Regions from separate parts of the Pseudoalteromonas sp. APC 3893 genome, predicted to be linked through region 1. Evidence: predicted binding sites of a transcription regulator. Region 1 holds the regulator's gene; each other region holds the start of a gene.
The links. The regulator sigma-54, encoded in region 1, starts transcription at its own class of promoters, with help from an activator protein. The targets are predictions, from matches to a motif close to GTTGGCACGNNNNTNGNNT.
Positions count from the first base shown of each region.

Region 2: a site for sigma-54 is predicted at 1,702-1,720, ahead of QMA12_RS08190 (EF-hand domain-containing protein). Genes of this name have one in related genera too.
Region 3: a site for sigma-54 is predicted at 2,960-2,978, ahead of QMA12_RS04340 (formate/nitrite transporter family protein). Genes of this name have one in related genera too.
Region 4: a site for sigma-54 is predicted at 3,161-3,179, ahead of QMA12_RS19155 (EF-hand domain-containing protein). Genes of this name have one in related genera too.

Region 1 is NZ_JASDCD010000011.1:131,849-137,438, reverse strand. It holds gene lptB (LPS export ABC transporter ATP-binding protein) at 1-439, shown strand, start outside; gene QMA12_RS13670 (RNA polymerase factor sigma-54) at 508-2,004, shown strand; gene hpf (ribosome hibernation promoting factor) at 2,035-2,322, shown strand; gene ptsN (PTS IIA-like nitrogen regulatory protein PtsN) at 2,327-2,779, shown strand; gene rapZ (RNase adapter RapZ) at 2,800-3,642, shown strand; gene QMA12_RS13650 (HPr family phosphocarrier protein) at 3,663-3,935, shown strand; gene mgtE (magnesium transporter) at 4,041-5,399, shown strand.
Region 2 is NZ_JASDCD010000004.1:166,351-171,940, reverse strand. It holds gene QMA12_RS08195 (HAMP domain-containing sensor histidine kinase) at 1-1,395, opposite strand, end outside; gene QMA12_RS08190 (EF-hand domain-containing protein) at 1,757-1,984, shown strand; gene QMA12_RS08185 (hypothetical protein) at 1,995-2,222, shown strand; gene QMA12_RS08180 (EF-hand domain-containing protein) at 2,344-2,580, shown strand; gene QMA12_RS08175 (EF-hand domain-containing protein) at 2,612-2,821, shown strand; gene QMA12_RS08170 (methyl-accepting chemotaxis protein) at 2,882-4,513, opposite strand; gene QMA12_RS08165 (amidohydrolase) at 4,661-5,590, shown strand, end outside.
Region 3 is NZ_JASDCD010000002.1:48,210-53,799, forward strand. It holds gene icd (NADP-dependent isocitrate dehydrogenase) at 1-813, shown strand, start outside; gene QMA12_RS04330 (hypothetical protein) at 815-1,264, opposite strand; gene QMA12_RS04335 (nitrate regulatory protein) at 1,383-2,654, opposite strand; gene QMA12_RS04340 (formate/nitrite transporter family protein) at 3,139-3,984, shown strand; gene QMA12_RS04345 (protein kinase) at 3,991-5,590, shown strand, end outside.
Region 4 is NZ_JASDCD010000025.1:14,054-19,643, forward strand. It holds gene QMA12_RS19140 (TonB-dependent siderophore receptor) at 3-2,153, shown strand; gene QMA12_RS19145 (EF-hand domain-containing protein) at 2,244-2,459, opposite strand; gene QMA12_RS19150 (calmodulin) at 2,528-2,740, opposite strand; gene QMA12_RS19155 (EF-hand domain-containing protein) at 2,872-3,084, opposite strand; gene QMA12_RS19160 (OsmC family protein) at 3,569-4,033, opposite strand; gene QMA12_RS19165 (GNAT family N-acetyltransferase) at 4,047-4,466, opposite strand; partial or broken gene QMA12_RS19170 (DUF998 domain-containing protein) at 4,507-5,079, opposite strand; gene QMA12_RS19175 (calmodulin) at 5,497-5,590, opposite strand, start outside.

The sequences.
Region 1 (5,590 bases):
CCAAAACCTCATGGCGATTTTAGAAACCCGTAAAGAACTAAACAAAACAGCCCGTGAAGAAGCTTTGGATAGCCTACTTGATGAATTTAGCATTCAACACATTCGTGATAGTCAAGGCATGGCATTGTCAGGTGGTGAACGCCGCCGTGTTGAAATTGCGCGTGCTTTAGCCGCAAATCCTAAATTTATTCTGTTAGATGAGCCTTTTGCTGGTGTTGATCCCATTTCAGTGTTAGATATAAAGAAGATTATCGAGCACCTTAAAAACCGTGGCATCGGTGTACTAATAACCGACCATAATGTAAGAGAAACCCTTGATGTTTGTGAAAAAGCCTACATAGTTTCTCATGGGGAGTTAATTGCGTCAGGAACTCCTGAGCATGTACTTGCCAACCAAACAGTTCGCGATGTATATCTGGGTGAGCAATTTAGGCTATAAAGCAACGCTCAGCTAACTATCTGCTAAACTAAATTATGACAACACAATAAAAGGATTGTTAGAGATAAATGAGGCAATCACTCCAGCTGCGCATGGGCCAGCAACTTACAATGACTCCACAACTGCAACAAGCAATTCGCTTATTGCAGTTAAGTACATTGGATCTCCAGCAAGAAATTCAAGAAGCACTCGACAGTAACCCACTGCTTGAAGTCGAAGAGCAAGAGTTTGGTGACGAAACGGCTGGCAAAAATGAACAAAAACAAGATACCGAAGACGTCACAGTAAGTGCTTCTGCCGATGAGACACCAAGCGAATACGAACAAGAAAGCAGTGAAGCACTTAATAAAGACACAGTAAGTGACGATATGGCTATGGATGTGACCTGGGATGAGTACATGAGCGCCGCTCCTGCCAGCTCATCAGGCCCGATGCCTGAAGATGAATCTATTTATCAAGGGGCTTCAACCGAAACCTTGCATGAATATATTATGTGGCAGTTACAGCTAACCCCATTTAGTCCGACCGACGAGGCGATTGCGATTGCCATTGTCGAAGCTATCGACGATTCAGGTATTTTAACCTTAAGCTGTGAAGACATTGCTGAAAGCCTAAATAAAGATAATAACGAAGAAGAAATTGAGCTTGATGAAGTTCAGGCGGTTCTAAAACGTATTCAGTTGTTTGACCCAATTGGTATTGGCGCACGTAGCTTGCAAGAATGTTTATGTATTCAACTAAATCAATTTGACCCCGCAACTCCTTGGATTAGCGAAACAAAAATGATTTTAACTGAACATATCGATTTATTAGCCAGCCGCGACTACCGAACTTTGATGAAAAAGACTAAGCTTAAGGAAGATGAGCTTAAAGAAGTGATGACACTCATCCACAGTCTAAACCCAAAGCCTGCGGATAGCATCGTACGTGAAGAATCTGAATACGTTATTCCAGATGTCTCAGTAAAGAAAATTAAAGGCCGTTGGATTGTTGAGTTAAATCCCGATAGCATGCCTAAAATTAGAGTAAACAGCCAATATGCGGCTATGTCTCGCTCGGTTAAATCGAGTAGCGACAGCCAGTTTATTCGTTCACACTTGCAAGAAGCAAAATGGTTTATAAAAAGTTTAGAAAGCCGTAATGACACATTACTCAAAGTAACCAACTGCATCGTTAAACAGCAGCAGGGATTTTTTGAACATGGTCCCGAAGCAATGCGCCCTATGGTATTAAACGATGTTGCTGAAATGGTCGAGATGCATGAATCAACCATCTCACGGGTTACCACGCAAAAGTACATGCACACCCCAAGAGGAATTTTTGAGTTAAAATATTTTTTCTCAAGTCATGTAAGCACTGAAAACGGTGGGGAATGTTCGTCTACAGCGATCCGTGCATTAATAAAAAAATTAATTAGCGCAGAAAACTCAGCGAAACCATTGAGTGATAGCAAAATTGCAGATATATTGGCAGAGCAAGGTATCAAAGTAGCTAGACGTACAATCGCAAAATATCGCGAGTCACTGGCTATTCCACCGTCAAATCAAAGAAAGAGCTTGATTTAAGGCGTAAAAAAACAAAGAAGGAAAATGCTTATGCAACTGAATTTAACTGGTCGTCACGTAGAAATTACCGATTCACTTAGAGACTATGTACACAATAAGTTTGCAAAGCTTGAAAGGCACTTTGATCATATAAACAACGTGCACGTCATTTTAGACGTAGAAAAGCTAAGCCAAAAAGCAGAAGCCACAATACACCTCAGTGGTGCTGATTTATTTGCTTCAACAGAACACCAAGACATGTACGCTGCGATTGACGCCCTAATAGATAAACTAGATCGTCAAGTTATCAAACACAAAGAGAAGCACGCTCGACACTAATATTATGAAACTAAGTTCACTTACTTGTAAGGACTGCAGTAAAGCTGCGGTCCTTTTTAATAGCAAAAAACGAATTTTAGAATTTATTAGCCAGTTGGCTCATGAACAACTCCCTCACCTTTCAGAACAAGAAATTCTTAACTCGTTACTTAATCGAGAGAAACTAGGAAGCACAGGTATTGGCCGTGGAATTGCTATTCCTCACGGTAGAATAACGGGTGTTGATACACCATTAGCACTGATACTAGTGAGTGAAACGCCCATTAATTTTGATGCGATTGATAATCGTCCTGTTGATATATTTGTGGCACTCGTCGTACCTGATGGTGAGAGTCAACTTCATTTAAAGACCTTGGCCACAATTGCTGATAAACTTAACGATAAAGATTTTTGTAAACAATTACGTAGCGCTAAATCAGACCACGACTTATACCAAGTTATTGTCGAGCAGTCATAAGAAAGTGAAGGAGTCATTACATGGAGTTAATTATCATCAGTGGGCGCTCGGGTTCTGGTAAATCTGTTGCCCTTCGCGTATTAGAAGATCTCGGTTATTATTGTGTTGATAATATTCCTGTGAACTTGCTGCCTTCACTCGTACGAAGCGTTTCTGATAACTATGATAAAACAGCAGTTAGTATTGATGTGCGCAATCTGCCAAAAGAACAAGAAGAGTTTAATGACATTCTTGAGTATTTACCTGGCTTTGCAAACCCAACTTTATTTTATTTAGACAGTGACGACCAAACGCTGATCAAACGCTTTTCTGAAACTCGCCGTTTGCACCCTTTATCGTTAGATTCTCTGCCCCTTGATTTGGCTATCAAACAAGAAAAAGTATTGCTTGATGTATTGATCACTCGTGCTGATTTTATTCTTGATACAACAGAGTTGAGCGTTCACCAATTAGCAGAATCAATTCGTGAGAAGATTTTAGGTAAAAAAGATAAAAAGTTAATTATCACTTTTGAATCTTTTGGTTTTAAGCACGGTATCCCTAAAGAAGCTGATTATGTATTTGATGCCCGATTTTTACCAAATCCACACTGGGAGCCAGAGCTAAAGCCACTTACAGGCCTAGATCAACCAGTCAAAGATTATTTAGCTAGCCATAGCATTGTGCAAAAATTTACATGGCAAATTCAAACTTTTGTACAAACCTGGCTACCTCATTTAGAGCGTAATAACCGCAGCTATCTAACTATTGCCATTGGTTGTACCGGCGGGCAACACCGCTCTGTCTACTTAGCGCAAACTATAGGTGAAAGTTTTGCAATGAGTCATAGCAATGTAAAAATTCGTCATCGTGAACAAGAATAATATCTGCTATAGGCTTTGATATGCATTTAGAAGACACTTTTTTAATCAAAAATAAATTAGGATTACATGCACGAGCTGCCAGCGTTTTAGCTCAGCTCGCGCTGAAGTTTGACGCGACTATTACCTTATATCAAGACGATAAACAAGCTGCTGGCGACAGCGTTTTAGCTTTAATGCTACTTGAAAGCAGCCAAGGTAAAGAAGTTAAAGTAGTCTGTGAAGGGCCAGATGCCGAGCCGGCATTAGCGGCAATAGGTGAGCTAATCGAGCAACGCTTTCACGAACATGAATAGCGCACTTTATTTAAAATTGCGTTAAACTAAATAACGATAGGAAAGCAAAAAACGCTAGCTTACTATCACCCTACCCAACCGAAAATTTGTTACCTAAGGACGCCAATGCCAGAAGCTTTTGAACAAGATTACCCACTACAGCAATTAAAACAAGTGACCAAGTCACTCAATAGTGGTCAATTTGTTCAAGTTAGGCGAATGTTGGCAAAAACAGCTCCTTGTGACACAGCACTATTACTCGAATCTTCCCCGCACAAGATCCGTAAACTACTCTGGCAATTAGTTGATCCTGATGTACAAGGTGATGTCTTAGAGGAGCTTTCTGAAGACGTACGATTAGGTATCATCGCGCAAATGGAGCCGAAGCATATAGCTGCGGCGACAGAAGACATGAGTCATGATGACTTAGGAGAGGTTTTAAGAAGCCTACCTGATACCGTCTACCAAGACGTAGTTGGGGCCATGGATAGCCAAGATAGAGAGCGTGCAACACAAGCACTTTCATATCAAGAACGCTCTGCTGGCGCTCTTATGAACACTGATACGGTGACTATTCGTCCTGACGTTACAATTGATGTGGTGCTTCGATATTTACGCCTACGCGGAGAGTTACCGGAAGGTACCGATGACTTATACGTTGTAGATAAACACAATTGTTTTCTCGGTGCTATGTCACTCACAACGCTTTTGACTAACCCGCCAGATAAAATCATTCGCGACTTAATGGATGAAGACTGCGAATCAATTTCAATCGCCATGGATGAAAGCGAAGTTGCCCAACTATTCGAGCGACACAATTGGATATCGGCACCCGTCGTTGATGATAATGACCATTTGCTTGGCCGTATCACGATCGATGACATTGTTGATGTAATCCGTGAAGACGCTGAACACAGCTTGTTAAGCTTAGCAGGTCTTGATGATGAGGAAGATACTTTCGCTCCCATATTAAAAAGTTCGAAGAAACGTTCTGTGTGGTTAGGTGTAAACTTATTAACAGCTCTTCTGGCCGCTATAGTAGCGAGTTTTTTCGAAAATACCTTGGCTATATTACCGATCCTTGCGGTACTAAACGGCATAGTGCCTTCAATGGGTGGCGTAGCAGGTAGCCAAACTTTAACTTTAGTGATCCGCGGTATTGCTGTAGGCCACATCAATCAAACAAACCAACGCTTTTTAATGTTAAAAGAGCTCGCAATTGGTGCAATTAATGGCATGGTATGGTCTATTTTAATCGCCGGTGTTGTAGCTATTTGGCAATGGGATTTTAAACTGGGTGGCGTTTTAGCGTTTGCTATGTTTATGAATTTGGTTGCTGCAGGTATTGCGGGTGCTAGTATTCCATTACTACTCAAAAAGATGAAAATTGATCCTGCGCTCGCGGGAAGTGTTGTATTAACAACAATCACAGATATTGTTGGCATATTCGCCTTTTTAGGTACTGCGACTTGGTTACTTATCTAGGCTCTTCGAAATTTAATAGAATCGTTTTTAGACGTGTTCATAAGTGCATGCTCTCAATTAGATAAGCATGCACTTATGATTTAATGGATACCATCCTAGCAATCTCCCTGTTTATTCTAAAACTACGACAACAATTTACTAAGTAATTTGTTCCTCCTTGCCACTTATCCATCGTGATACCTTCAATCCTT
Region 2 (5,590 bases), on a different contig from region 1:
GTTATGCTCTACTTTTAAAGTGCCCAGTAATTGCTCTACTGATTCTTTGACAATGGTTAGGCCTAAACCACTCCCTTGAACCGTGGTATCTTTGGCGTTTTTTCCTTGGTAGAAAGCACTAAAAATTTGTACTTTGTCTTGCTCTTGAATACCACAACCTTGGTCGCTCACTACCATTACTAATTTACCTTCTGATTGAGATAATCCAATATTGACACAGCCACCACTATCGGAGAACTTTAAGCCATTGGAAATTAATTGTATCAATATCATTTCTATTAGCTCAGCAGCCACCGCAATGGGTTGAGCAGGTAAACTTGATTGCCAGCTCAATGTTTGTTCGCGTGCTAATAAGCGGTGCTCAAAATGGCTATTAATTTTATTAATTAGATGAGAAAACTCAATTTCATTGATACTGTCTTTGCTGGTACGAATTGCGTTATAGCTTAATAAGCTATCGATCATAGTGCGTAAACGCAGCATACTTTGTGTTATTAATTCAAGTACGGCTTGCTGTTCCTTGTTGATAGGCCCAACAATCTCGTCGCTTAGCAAATCAGTGCCTTCGACCATAGAGGCAAGTGGTGTTTTAAGTTCATGGGTTACATGACGTAAAAAAGTGTCTTTTTGCTGTTCAAGCATATGCAGTTGCGCTTGTACCCATTGTAATTTATTTCCTAACTCAACAAGCTCTGCTGAGCCTTGCACCGCAATTTTTTGCTGCCAATGCCCTTGCCCTAGTTTATCAATAACTGATGTCAGGCCTTTTAAGCGACCACTTATACGCCATAAAAAGCCGCCACTCACTAACAAGGTTAACGGTATAAGTGCCACTAACCAGTTAATAAATGAGTTTTGTAGTACCTTTAGTTGCTGTTGATTATCTGTTATTTTTTTTTCGTTTTGGTCGCGTAGCCATAATGTTTGCTGTGCGACAAGTTCGCTCACTGGTATGAATAATTGAGCATCTTGTAAGTTTTCAGTTACCAACTTTTGGTGAGCTGTGGTGAGTTCATCATACAATTTTTGCCATTGCTGCTTATAGTTTTCCCTTGCGCTTAAAAATATTAATTCATCGACACTTTGTAACGACGATTGCCACTTATCAATTATTAACTCATCTAATGAAGCACTTTTAAGCACCCAGTTTTGGCGGGTAGCACGTTCTAGGCTATTAAGATCTTGTTTCAGATTATTAAAGGATTTAGATATTTGGTAGTTATCACTCACTATTTGCTGGGTTACAGCAAGTTGCTTATTAAGTGCATTCAAAAATACGATAACAACTAACGATAAAGGAAGGAGCGAAAGTAACGTACTAAATAAAAATTGCCCTATCAAGTTTGGCCGCCACGCTAAAATTGCTTTATATTTTTGTGCAAACGAGGCTGGCATATTTACTCCTAAACTCTAATCTCATCATTATTAACTAGCCTACTTATACACTAGCTGAATCAATATACCCAAGCCATGACAACCTGTCAGTTGTATTTGACTTGACTATAGACATATTGAATAAAACCGATACAGCACTGCAGTATAAGCAATGCCGCTAGATTGAGACAAGCTAATATATTGTTTTTTCAATAAAAGTTCTACTTACCTTTACTCCTGTTGCAAAAAAGACACACAACTAAGTAGATTTTTCTTACCTATTTACAGTCAAACCAACTAAACCTCTGATTTTAATAGGTTATCAATTTTGGCACTGATCTTGTTATGTATTAATCAGAGATATTATTAATAAGGAAATCAAATGAAAGTAATTACATCACTAGGAATATATTTAAGTGCATTAATTAGCTGCAATGTATTTGCATTAGACGCACAGGCCACATTTGCAGAGCTAGATAAGGATAGCAATGGCACATTAAGCGAAAGTGAAGCCTCTGAAGACGCTGTGTTACATGAAAGCTTTGAGCAAATAGATAAAGACCAAAATGGTCAGATTTCGTTTGCCGAATTTAAGCAATTTCTTCAATAAGGAGAGTTTTATGAAACAATTACTTGCTGCTTTTTCGTTGCTTCTTTTGGCCAATAGTGCTTCGGTTTTAGCATCTCAATTAAACGTGAGATTTGCTCAACTTGATACTGACTCCGATGGTGTAATTTCATTACTTGAAGCTAAACAAAATGATGATTTATTTAAACAATTTAGTGATCTTGATGAAAACCAAGATGAAGTACTTTCTGAAAAAGAGTTTACTCAGTTCAAAATTTAAACCGCATTAAAGTATTTGCCATAATCCCGGAGGGAGTGTGTAAATGGATTTATTGTTGGGACTTAAATTATGGCAAATGCTTTACTCTTATTGCTTTACAGCTCAATTAAAGGAATTAATTATGAAAAACATAATGGTTTTTTGTAGCTTGCTAGTAGGGTTCAGCTTCAACGCTTTGGCACTTGACGTGAAGCAAAGGTTTGATCACTTAGATAAAAATAAGGATGGCTTTTTAACACATGCAGAGCTAGAACCTCAGCCACAACTACTTAACAGCTACTCTAATTGGGATAAAGATCGCGATAACCGAATTTCCTTACTTGAGTTTAAACAATTTTTAACTAACAACTTATATTAACCGTATGAATAAACTTAAATAGACTCTTTTAATGGCATTACTCACAACCAGTTGTGGCAGTTTTGCAACAAGTAACCGCATAGCCGAACAATTCAAAGCATTGGACAGAAATGATGATGGCTTATTAACTCGTTCAGAGTCAGCCAAAGACCCAGCCCTGTGGTCACGCTTTAAAAACTACGACTCAGATAAAGACAACCGACTTTCACTAGCTGAGTTTACTGTTTATCTTAATCAATGACCCTTTCATTCAAAACCAAGATAACCCACAAAGTAAAAAGCTCTGTGGGTTAATCTGTCTTTAACTTAATTTAAAGTATTCCACCTGCTCTAATACAGACTGACTTTGCTGTGCAGTTTTAGTACTTGTTTCTGCTGTTTGCTGAGATATCTCTGCGGTTTGCTCTGTCAAAGTATGAATAGTATGCATATTCTGACTAATATCAGCAGCCACCGCAGATTGCTCTTCTGCAGCAGTAGCAATTTGTTGTGTTTGATCATTTACTTGGTTAATCATCTCCATGATTTCTTTAAGCAAACTATTACTTTCATCCATTTTATCTTCGGCTTGTGCCGCAACACGTGTACTATCAGCCATCATAGTAACTGCATTTTGACTGGCTGAACGTAACTGTCCGAGCATAGTTTCGATTTCATTAACTGAGCTGTGAGAGCGCTGTGCTAAAGTTCGTACTTCATCGGCCACGACTGCAAATCCGCGCCCTTGCTCACCAGCTCTAGCCGCTTCGATGGCTGCATTTAAAGCAAGCAAATTAGTTTGCTCTGAAATATTACGTATTACATCCAAAATAGTTTCAATTTTGCTGGATTCACTTTGTAGTTTATCAACCACTTCTGACGTGTCATTTAAGGTGCCAAGTAAATGGCTTACCGCTTCTTTCGTTTGTTCTGATGCCTCTAAGCCACTGCTAGCAAGTTTCATCATGCCATCAGAAGCCGTTGCAGACTCAGCCGTATTAACCGCGATACTTTTACTTGTCACTGATAACTCCTCTATCGCTGTAACCGCTTGAGTTGTATGATCAGAAACTTCAGATGTAGCGCCTTGAATTTGCGTATTTGCAGTAAGTAACTCACTGCTGTGATTATTAACTTCTCCAACGCTATAATAAATGCTAATCAAAGTAGTATTTAAATGAGCAATCGTCGCATCAAGTGTTCGACTCAAATCAGCCACCTCATCTTCACCGGCAACCGCTGAGTACTGATCTAACTCACCGCGTTGCAAAGCGTGTGCGCTTTGACTTACGACGGTTAAACCTTGCACAACTTTTTGCGACAAAATATGACTAAATAAAATAGCTAAGCCGATAGCAATTACAATTGATAGGTAAAATATATTATTGGCAAAACGAATAGAGTCTTGCGCCGCCTGCTGTGACTGATGAACTTGTGCGGTGTTGGCTTGTTCAAAGCGTTCGAAAAACTCTGTCAAAGCTAAATGCGAATCAACAAATTCACGATAAATTGAGTATTCAGCTTTATTATCTGACGATGACTCCATTGCCTGTTTAAAGTTCAGAGCGGCAGCTTCATAACGCGTTGAATAGTTTTTTAACTTTATCAATAAGTTTGCATCACCAATGTATACCTGATTGATTTGCTCAATTAAAGGACCTGTCTTCACGATATTATTGTCTATATTACCCAGTAGTTCAGGTGCTTGCTCATTTAGCCCTAATAAATATACGACTTGTAAACCACGAATATCAGCTATAATGCCGTCTTGAGCTTCTTTAAGCTCAGCGCTAAGTTTACTGACCATAAAATTATGTTGATAAAATCTATCAAACCCATTTGCGATTTGATTATTTGCAACCTTAATAAATATCATTGCAATAATAAAAATAATGCAAATTATGGCAGATAACAAAATAAATTTACTGCGCATTGCCAGTTCGTTGAGTTTCATGCTAGTTCCGACTTATTCATTATTTTAACGTTAATTCATAAGCATAGCCGATAAGCATCAATATTATATAATAATTTATTAAATATTTTGCTGGTTGTTCATTCTCTGATAGTGTTTATAAATCACTCGTTAAAAAGATAATTAACAATGAAGCACTTACTTGCAATAGTACTTTTAACTCCTTTGTTTGCTTTCGCTGATACGACAGTAATTTATAACGCAAATGGCTATACTCCGACCTACAAAGGTAAATTAAAACAATTTAGTACGCTTGTAATAAAAGATGGAAAAGTTGTAAAAACAGGTAACGATGAACTAAAAAATAGCTTTCCTCGCGCCCCCGCGTTTGATGCACAGCAAAAAACATTACTGCCAGGTCTGATAGATGCACATGGCCATGTTATAGGTCTTGGGAAAAACTTATCACAACTCGATTTGCGCGGTAGTGACTCTATTAAAAGTATTCAGACTAAATTAGCAAGCTTTGCCAAAAATAAGCAGGGCTGGATTATCGGCCGCGGTTGGAATCAAGAATTATGGCCTAACAAGCAATTCCCGACGGCTGCTGATTTAGATCTAATCGTTAAAGACAAACCCGTTATACTGTCTCGCGTTGATGGGCACGCAATATGGGTTAATAGCAAAGCCATGGAGCTTGCAGGCATAACAGCTAAGACACTGACACCTGAAGGCGGCGAAATTATCAAAACAGCTACAGGCTCGCCAAATGGTATTTTTATCGATAAAGCAGAGAGCTTAATCAATGCGGTCATTCCCAAAAGCTCCGTGCAATCGACTAACCAAGCCCTGGACATGGCTGGGGAGCACCTTTTAAGCTTAGGTATTACCTCTACTCATGATGCAGGTATCGATAAGCAAACATGGCAGATCTATAAGCAACGAGCTGAGCAAGGTACGTTACCACTGCGTATTGTGGCTATGTTAAGTGCAGCGTCCCCAGAGCTTGAAACCATGCTTAAAGCTGGACGCTACAAAGACTTGCATGATTACATGTTAATTCGCAGTGTAAAAATATACGCTGATGGTGCCCTTGGTAGCCGAGGGGCAGCCCTACTT
Region 3 (5,590 bases), on a different contig from region 1:
ATTGTTGTTATTAGAGATAGCTCTGAGGATATTTACTCTGGTATTGAATGGCAAGCAGGTAGTGTTGAAGCCGAAAAAATGTTGGATTTTTTATCTCAAGAGATGGGCGTGACACGATTACGTTTTGATCAGCAATGTGCAATAGGGATAAAGAATATTTCTAAAGAAGGCGCTGAGCGATTAATGCGTTATGCTCTTGAGTATTCACTTGAACAGCAAAGTGATTCACTTACCGTGGTTCATAAAGGCAATGTATTAAAGTTTACAGAAGGTGCATTTAAACGTTGGGGGTTTGATTTAGCTAAACGAGAATTTGGTGCGAAGGAGCATGAAAATGGTCGTTGGCTTATTATAGAGCGTGTTCAGCGAGCCCCACTTATTATTAAAGAAGTGATAGCAGATAATATGTTACAACAAGCATTAATGACCCCCGAGCAATTTGATGTAGTTGTAACGACAAATCAAAATGGGGATTACTTAGCGGATATGCTGACTGCACAAGTGGGCGGCATCGGTATTATGCCAGCGGCAAATTTAAATAATGACGTTGCGTTTTTTGAACCCACACATGGGCCATTTGAACGAATTGCTGGCACTGATACTGCAAACCCTAGTAGTAGTATTTTAAGTGCGGTGATGATGTTGCGGTTTATGAATTGGCATGATGCTGCACAAGCGATAGAAAATGCACTTGCCGCTACATTAGATGCGAATGAAATAACATTTGATCTTGATACAAAATCGCATAGCGCGACGATCCTCAGCTGCAGTGAATTTGCAATGAAGATCATCGAGCGTGTAAAGCAGTCATAATTTAAGCTGCGTTACTATTGGTAAAACTTTCGCGGTACATGCAAGGGCGATTAGTAAGTTTAGCAGCACGTTGATAAATAACTTTAGCGTCATGCTCATTGCTTGGCGTGGCACTGAGTGTATCCATTAGAGCTACAACAATAATTGCAGGCACTTGACAACAAAACTCATCTAAAACGGCCGTTGTAGTTTGAGCATCTGCATGACAATGTGGGTGCGCGTGCTCAACTTGATACGCGTGAAGCAAAGTTTGGGCATCTAAAGCTGCATCATTTTCATGTTTGTTTTTACGGCACTGGCAGCCAAATTCATCCACCAATGTTGCTAAGGCTTGATAAATCTCTTCGCTCGTTAACCTTGTTTTTTGGCAAAGTTGCTGTTCAATAAATGCATGAAGATTACCATCGATGAATAAGCCGTCTTGTTGGGTGAAACGTTCTGTAGTTTGCATCATAATAATATCTCTTAGTTATAGTGTGAGTGAATCATTTGTATGACTTCACTCTAGCGCTAAGAGTACTATTTATGAAATTGTTGTTTTCAATAACTGATATTGATTTTATCAATATTTAAGAGCTTATAATGTGTTGGTCTTTATTCATGGCTTTGAGCACGTGTTTTGCGACCTCAAACAGAGAACATTGTTGGTCCATTGCTTGTTTCTGCAAACGTTTGTGGGCTTGCTCTTCAGTGATATCTAGATGTTGGATCAAGATTAACTTTGCTCTATTTAATGTTTTTTGTTCACTTATTACTTGTTTGGCATCTTGCAAGGCATCGTTCATCTGTTTTAGGTGTTCACTTTGTTCCATGATTAAATCGTAAAAAGTGCGGTTGCTTGTGAGTCGATGCTGCGCTAAGTTGCTATTATTAGAGGTGTAATCAACGCTCGAACCTGACCCATCTAAAGGAATGTCACTCAGTGCTTTTATATGATTTTTGTGTTCATGTAATTGACGTTTAGCAATATGAATCTGTTTCTCGGCGCTAGTTGTTAGTTGCTCTGCGATTAACTTCTCGATTCTATGCATATGATCAATACGTGTGGTTGTGATGTCGTACCAGACTTCGCTTATTTCGTTGAGCTGTGAACTACCTTGCGGTAACTCTTGTATTAAATTGCGCAGCCTTTGTAGTTGAACGCTTGCTTCGTCTTCAGTTAGTTGTGCGTACGCTGTAGTTAAATCATTACCGGCATATTTTAAAAATATAATAAAATTGTCTTGCTGTGTATTTTGTAAGTGAGCTAGCTGGTCTTTGCGCTGTGTGCTAAATGCACCAGATGCAAAACCGATAGCACCGCAAGCACGCTCTTGTCCGGCATGTTCTTTTGCTTGCACAAAATTAAATAGTGCAATTAAAAGTCGGGTGATCAGTGGATCACTTGCGCCATCAGCGGCTTCTAATAGAATATTTAATAATGAACTAATATGTTGTGAAAAAGCTTGGCTGGCATGCTCTGCCGTTACTTTTTGATTGCGAATTTGTTCTCGTAAAATGGGTAATCGTGCAAGGCATTGTAAGCTAAAAGTTATTCGATTAAATAAACGTGTATTACCTATGCTGTGTTTTGAATTTAAGTAATGTTGCTTTAACTCAGTATAAAGTTGTTGCTCGGATTCAATACTCTGCGCAATTTGTTCACGACGTTGTTGCACAAAACGCTCACAACCTGAAGCAATAAAAATATTACTGATACCACGTTCTTTTTGAAGTTGATGAATAAAGTGGCCTAGAGTTATTAATGTTTTACAACTTATGGCTAAGTGCTGTAGCGCATTAATTTCTTCATGTTTTGCTGCAAGTAAAAATTGTTCTGTGAGAGGGCTGACTCTGGGCATAAAATTTAATATGTTTATATTATTATTGTTAATAATAGTGCAACCCTTGTTCCAGTCAGCAAAAATATTAGGTCAGAATAAAGCATCGCTTTTTAAGGTTATGAAATAACGAGAATTAAAAAGTATATAGTTTATTTTAACTAAGCAACTTTTGGCACTTAGTAATATAAAACACTCACTTTATCTGATCTTTTTGGTGCGTAAAATGGAAATTCGCACTATGTTGGCGCAAATGAATTCACCGTTTATTCTGATTAAAAGTGTATAACCATCTGTTTAAAAGTGACTTTTAAACAGATGGTTATATTGGCACTGTTGTTGCTTTAGTAATAAAGTCAATCGGGTTGTGTGCCCTCACAGTGTGTTTTAGTTAAGACGAAGACGTCTACTTATTTGCTCAATAAGCAAGTAGTAGGCGTTTTTTTTTGCCTGAAATATAGCAACGCACAGTGGTAATTAATCAATAACAACGAAGGTGAATACTATGGCTTATTTAATACCCACAGAATTTGTTACAAAAATGGTCGACTCTGGTGAGTCAAAAATCTATATGTCGACTCGCGATACACTAATACGTGCGTTTATGGCGGGCGCTATTTTAGCATTAGCCGCAGTATTTGCGGTGAGTGTAGCAGTGGCAACTGGATCTCATTTATTAGGATCAGTGTTATTTCCTGTTGGATTTATCATGTTGTACTTGATGGGGTTCGATTTATTAACAGGGGTATTTGTATTAACCCCTTTAGCATGGCTTGCCAAGCGTCCTGGAGTCACGTGGTCACAAATTCTACCGCACTGGGGTAAAGTATTCGCAGGTAACTTCTTAGGCGCATTAACTGTTGCATTTATGATGGCGTTTATATTTACCTATGGTTTTAATACTGATGGCGGAGCAATCGCAGCAAAGGTTGGCCACATCGGTGAAGCACGTACGTTAGGGTATGCGGAATATGGTACTGCTGGTTGGCTAACTATTTTTATTCGCGGCATGTTATGTAATTGGATGGTCTCTCTCGGTGTTGTCGGTGCGATGATTTCAACACATGTTAGTGGCAAAGTGATTGCGATGTGGATGCCAGTGATGTTGTTCTTTTTTATGGGTTTTGAGCACTCTGTTGTGAATATGTTTTTATTTCCGTTTGCACTTATGATGGGTGGCGATTTCTCAGTAATGGACTATTTAGTATGGAATGAAATACCAACTGCACTAGGTAATTTAGTGGGCGGGTTGGCATTTACTGGGTTAACTTTATATACCACGCATTATAAAACTGCACCAAAGCGCTCTTTAAATACGCAAGAGCCTATTAGTAAACCTGTTACGGGTTAACGCATAGTGACACAGCTAAGCCTACGGATAGGGCAACACTCAAGCGCCGGTAGCAAAGATATTAATCAAGATTGCTACGGCGCTTTTGTGCCAAATAGTCCTGAACTTGAACTCAAAGGAGCTGTTGTTGCATTAAGCGACGGAGTAAGCAGCTCACAAGTCAGCCAAGTTGCGAGTGAAACAGCAATAAAAAGTTTTCTATCTGATTATTATTGTACCAGTGATGCGTGGTCGGTTAGCCATGCGGCGCAACAAGTTTTGACCAGTACGAATGCATGGCTGTATGCGCAAAATCAGCAAGGTCCTTATCGGTTTGATGTTGAAAAAGGCTATGTTTGCACTTTTTCAGCGGTGATATTCAAAAAACAACATGCCCATATTTTGCATATTGGCGATAGCCGTATCTATCACCTTAGAGAGGGTAATGTATCGCAGTTGACTCGTGATCACCGCTGGTATCAGGGAAGCGATACCAGCTATTTAAGTCGTGCACTTGGTGCCGCAGGCCATTTGCACTTAGATCACGACAGTGTAGAGCTTGTACAAAATGACGTGTTTTTTTTGATGACGGATGGAGTCAGTGATTATTTAACTCCAATCCTGATGCAGGAAATATACGCCGAATATTTGCATGACTTAGATGCTTGCGCTGAGGCGTTTGTTGAAACAGCACTTAATGCTGGTAGTGATGATAACCTCACGGTGCAAATTGTGGTGGTTGATCATGTAGATGATAAAAACCAGCATTGTCTATTTGATGAGCCTCTTCCATTACCACCTATGTTATCAAGTAACGATGAATTTGATGGTTATAAAATACTTCGTTCTATTCATCGTTCAAGTCGCAGCCATGTATATCTAGCTGCGGATTTAACGAGCGCTCAACAATTGATAATAAAAACCCCTTCAATTGATTTATCCTATGACCATGAATACCTAGAGCGTTTAATGCTCGAAGAGTGGGTCGCAAAAAGAGTGAGTAGTCCTCATGTCATTTCGATTCCTCGCATATCACGGGAGCGCAGCTATTGGTACACTGTAAGTGAATATATTCAAGGGCAAACCTTAGCACAGTGGCTTGTTGATCATCCACAGCCTAGCATCATAGACATACGAGCTATCATTGAACAAGTGGCGAAAGGGCTGATGGCTTTACACCGAAGCGATATTTTGCACCAAGATCTACGCCCTGAAAATATAATGGTAGACAATAATGGCACGGTAAAAATTATTGATTTAGGCTCGGTGCGCGTTGCAGGTATTGCAGAGCTTGAGGACTCACAGTTACTTGGCACGGCGATGTATACAGCCCCTGAGTATTTTGTTGGCGGTGGTGGCAGTGCTTGCTCAGATCTGTTTTCATTAGCTGTACTCACATATTATATGCTCTGTGGTCGTTACCCTTATGGAGTCAATGTTGCTAAAGCTCGAACGTTATCAGCACAATATAAATTAAATTATCAGTCAGTTGTTGATCCTGAACGTGATATCCCACTCTGGATTGATGCAACCCTCAAAAAAGCGTTACAGCCCAACCCTGCAAAACGCTATCAAGTATTATCTGAATTCATTTTTGATTTACACAACCCAAATCCTGCATTTTTAA
Region 4 (5,590 bases), on a different contig from region 1:
AGATGTTACACTCTGTATTAAAAACACCACTCTCCCTTACTTACTGCAGCGTCATTGGTATTTTATTTTCAACGCTCTCTCAATCAATTGCAGCAAAAGCACATAATGATATTGAGAAACTAACCGTTGTCGGCGAAAAGCACAGCGGCTATAAAGTTGACTCCATGAACTCTGCAACAGGCCTTGATTTATCTCATTTAAAAACGCCGCAATCTGTTGTTGCTGTAACAAGTGAGTTTATGGCTGACCAACAACTTACAAGCACTATTGACGCCATAACCAGCGTAACGGGCATTAACGCTAGGGAAGCTGATAATGGTAAGTTTTCTATATCAGCTCGCGGCATTAGTGTGACCAGTATTTTATATGACGGTATTGCCACCACTTATGATACTCGCTTTAACTATGGCGATAACCTAACTGATACGGCTATTTATGAACGGGTAGAGATTGTACGTGGCGCGACAGGCTTAATGCTAGGTGCAGGTAATCCATCTGCAGCAATTAACTTAATACGAAAGCGCCCTACTGCAACTCAGCAGATCAATATTTCAGCCTCTGTAGGCTCATGGCAAAATTATCGCGGGGTTGTTGATGCATCGAGTAGCTTAAATAATAGTGAAACAGTACGTGCTCGTGCAGTTATTGCATACCAAGATCAGCACTCATATCAAGATAGGTTTTCTCAAGATAAAACAACCCTATACGGTATTGTTGAAGCTGATTTAACCGATAATACACTGCTAACCGTTGCTATTGATAACCAAAAAACCACGCCTAAAGGGACTATGTCTGGCGGTTTACCTATTTTTTATAGCAATGGTTCGCGTACTAACTATGATAGAGAAACATCAACAGCACCTAGCTGGTCTTCTTCAACAACAAATGCGCTAAATAGCTTTATTCGTATTGATCATGACTTTAATGCTAACTGGCAGCTTAGTGCTAGCTATATATATGGTAACAACGATTTAGAATACGATGTATTTTGGGCGACGGGCCACCCTGACGCGCAGACAAATATAGGTATGACACCAGGCTCATTAAACTTTATCGATGCCAAGAGAATTCAGCGCACCTATGAGATAGAGCTTACCGGCAGATTTAGCTGGTTAGAACAAAGTCACCAAATCATGTTTGGTTACAATAGCCAAGAGCAAGATTTTGCAACGCCCTACTTCCCAGGGCAAGAAGACGCAAAAATCATCGGTGACTTTACAGCCCCGAACTATGACTACCCACAACCAACTTGGCAAACTGCAGCCGCATATGGCTCTTATGGCACAACAGAACAAAGTGCTTTGTACTTTGCTTCACAACTTAATTTAACAAATTCATTCTCATTGATTTTAGGCAGCCGGTTAAATCAGTGGCAAACCGATCAAGATAACTTTGGCAGCAAACATGATTATGAATTAGATAACGAGCTAACCAATTATTTAGGTGCTACTTTTAGTTTGGCAGATAATTGGGCACTTTATGCTAATTACACTGACATATTTACCCCGCAAAGTCGGGTCGACAAACATGGTAATTACCTTGATCCCATTCAAGGTCAAAACTATGAGGTTGGTATCAAAGCCTCATTGATAGACGAGCGTTTAGATATCGCATTATCAGGATTTGAAATTCATCAAGACAATGTAGGTGAATACACCGGTGAAACTATTCCTGATACTCTTCAAGCAATTTACCAACCTATCGATGGTACAGTCACCCAAGGTTTTGAGTTTGAACTTAATGGCGCCTTGAATGACGAGTGGGATGGCTACTTTGGTTACACTTACAGCGAAGGTGAAACGCCTGAAGGTGATATTCTCAATACCACCAACCCAAAAAACCAATTTAAGTTATTCACGACTTACAAATTAAACAACATTGTAGAAGGTTTGAAAATTGGTGCGGGTTATCGTTGGCAAAGCCGTAGTTATGACGAGGTAAAAAACCCTGTATACGGTCAAGTTGAAGTGGAGCAATCAAGTTATGGAGTTGCAAGCCTTATGAGCAGTTATCAAATTAACTCGCAAATGTCCGTTAGTGTAAACATCGATAATTTATTTGATAAAATTTACTACAACCAAATCGGATTTTATAATCAATACCGTTATGGCAGCCCACGTAAGTTTTCACTGCAATTTAATTATAATCTGTAAACATAAAAAACAGCTTTACCTATTTTATAAGGTAAAGCTGCTTTAACGTTTATGAAGTGAAATTACCGTATTTTCTATTACCAAACAGTACTACTGTACTTTAGAAAACTCTTCTTTTGAAAGCTCACCATTTTGGTCTGTATCTAACGCTGAGAAAATCTCAACAAGCTGCGCATTCACTGAGGCTTCTTTTTGGCTAATTACGCCATCGCCATCAGTATCGAATGTATCAAAGCTTACGGCAGCAAAAGCAGCAGATGAAGAAGCAAGGGCGATAATAGCAAGTGTTGTATTAATATGTTTCATAATTTGTATCCTAATAAAATAAGGGTAAGAAATCCTTTTCAGAGATCCATTATGCGATAAAATTCACATTAAGCTTCTGAAAACTCTTGTTTTGAAAGCTCACCATTGCCATCAGTATCAAGCTCTGAAAATTGACTCATCAACTTTGCATCCACCGACGCTTCGCTTTGACTAATTACACCATTACCATCAACGTCTAGGGTGTCGAAATCTGTTGCAGCAAACGCTGCTGATGAAGATGCAAGCGCAATAAGTGCTAATGTTTTATTTAATGTTTTCATATTTATATTCCTTCACTGTTTTATAAAAAATGGCTTGAATCCTTGCTATCCTTTGTCATAGGCTCCTTGCCTATTTAGGTTGTCTTGGGCAACTCAGAATTTACTCGCAAAAAACGTTCGGTTTGCAACCATTAAGCTTTAGCAAACTCTTCTTTCGAAAGCTCACCGTTGCCGTCTGTATCCAGCTCTGTAAACTTACTCATTAATGCAGCATCAACTGATGCTTCGCTTTGGCTTATTGCGCCATTACCATCTACGTCAAGCGTATCGAAGTCTGTAGCAGCAAATGCCGCTGATGAAGAAGCTAGTGCGATAAGTGCTAAGGTTTTATTTAATGTGTTCATAATCAATCTTCCTTCAAAGTTTATGTACGATGCGATTAAAAGCTTAACCACGTTTTCGTTTCGTTCGAGTTAAGTATTACAACTTCAATGCCAAGATTAACAAACCCTTTTAAAACATGATGTTAAGGTGAAAAACAGCAATAATAACGACTACTCACTAAAAAATGTGTTGCTGTTTAGCAACACCTCTTCCCCAACAAAAATAAAAGCATTTATTTTCAACTGGTTAGATTTAATAAAAAAGACACAATATTAAAGAAGGGATAATTAAAACGGTTTTATTAACTAAAATAGAGGTAAACACTTGCTGAACAGCATTTTTTGAGGAAGTTTATTAAATTAATTTAACCTTTTAACGCATTGATTAAATTGAACTATTAAATTTATTTTTATAAAACCTATGAATTAATTCGTCGTATTTGTATAAATCGTAAGGTTTGTTGCAAATAAGCGAAAGCAGTGATTTAAATCACTGCGTTTTATTTTACAAAACAACTTCTGTAGTTACTTTGGTCTTTACCGAGTTTGCGATAAAACAAAGCTCATGTGCCTGGTGATGCATTTTTTCAAGCTGCTCAGCTGTTGCTTGCTCGCCAGAGAACTTAACGCACGGTTTTAACACAACCTCAGTCATGGCCATACGGTTATCATCCCCTTTTTCCATTACTCCAATAGCGTTATCGGTATAACTCTCAACCACAAACCGCTTTTTTGCAGCGATTGATAAAAAGAACAACATATGACAACTCGAAAGTGAGGCTACAAAAGCTTCTTCGGGGTCAACATTTTCAGCAACTGAGTAAGGTAATGGCACGATATGTGGCGATGACGAGGCTTCAACGTTAGCTCCACCATCAAACTGCCACTGATGGCCTCGGCTATATTTATTATCTATAAACGATTCATTAACACCGCGTGACCAAGTCACTTTTGCACTATATTCAGACATAAGAACTCCCGCCTTATATAAATTTACACATCCCGCAGCCTAATGCTGCATTAGGTCTGTCACGGTAATTATAACGATTATAAAAACTCTCCCTACCTTTAACTGAAAACAAACCTACCGTTGCACCTTTTTTTGCCGCGCCCGCTAAGTACCCTTCTATATTATCCATAATTAATGTACCTATACCTTGTCCCTGTAAGTCAGGACTGACAACCACATCTTGAACATAAAAAAATAAGCCTCCATCACCAATTACGCGACCCATACCAATCAGTCGCTGTTTTTGACGGATCACAACATGAAATAGTGAGTTATGTAAACTAACACTTGCCATCTGTTCATCTAACTCACCCCATCCTACTTTTTCCCTCAAAAAAATATATTCTTCAAGGGTCGGGGCGTTAAACTCCACTATCAATTTATCGTCTAGCATAAAATATGGCTCCTGCACTCATACACTAAAACCGGTAAGCTTAAATAGTTAAAGAAAAAGCGCTTAGCCAAATCAACTGCACACCATATGCTAACCTTTGATAAGCCCCTGCATTTGTGCGCTGTTTAAATGCTTTAGTTAGTCTGAAAGGTGACGCAAACAAAGCAGGCTAAAAACACTGTAAAGCTAATGGATAAGTAATCACTTATCGCGATTAAAATTAGCGCGATCAATAATGACAATAGCATAACTAACCCTGCTAAATAATGGATTTTGCAAGTTACAGTAGGTGATTCAGTATAAGGGTTTGCATCCATTGGGAAATACCCAGCGCCCAAGTTCCTTTAACAAGGACAACAGAAAGCCAGCCCACTAAAACAACTAATATAGGTGCATTTTCAAGATTAATTACATACCAACCAAAAGCGCAAAAAAGTATGCCTAAAGGGTAGTTGTTTATAAGGGGAGATAATTTTTCTGTCGCACTTCCTGCTGCGCCAAGCTCGCTGCAAAACTGTTTTTTATGACTATAATTAGGGTAGCGTTTAGCGACTGTAAAAACACCAATTACAATCCAAACACTTGCGATAATTGCAGTATATACCCAAGCCACCTCAAAATGCGAGTTTCAGTTGGAATTAAAAGCGATTTAGGCAAGGCATTGATTGCAAATAATGGTTGTTCCCTTGTTAAAATCAATAACGCAGTATAAATCGCTTTTAAACCAACCCTTTGGGCGCTTCACAGGGACTTACTCCCATCGTTGTTACTTCTTAAAAGGGATGACCATTCTTGCAAAGTAACGCCTTGATATTAAGCCCCTGTGAAACGCTGAATTCTGCATCTTGAGGTGGCTTGGGTATAAGCTAAAAGTTCAAACATAATTTACTGCCATGTGCAGTCAAACTACCATGATAATAAACTCGTTCAGTGACCTTGTATACTTTGCGTATTAAATATGAAAAAAGCAGCCTGGGGTTGGCTGCTTTAATTTAGGGTAAAATCCATTTCGAGTAAGCACAGGCTAAATTTATGCGTTATCAAACTCTTGTTTTGATAACTCACCGTTGCCATCGGTATCAAGCTCAGCAAATGTTGCTGAGGTAATGCCACCCATTGATGCT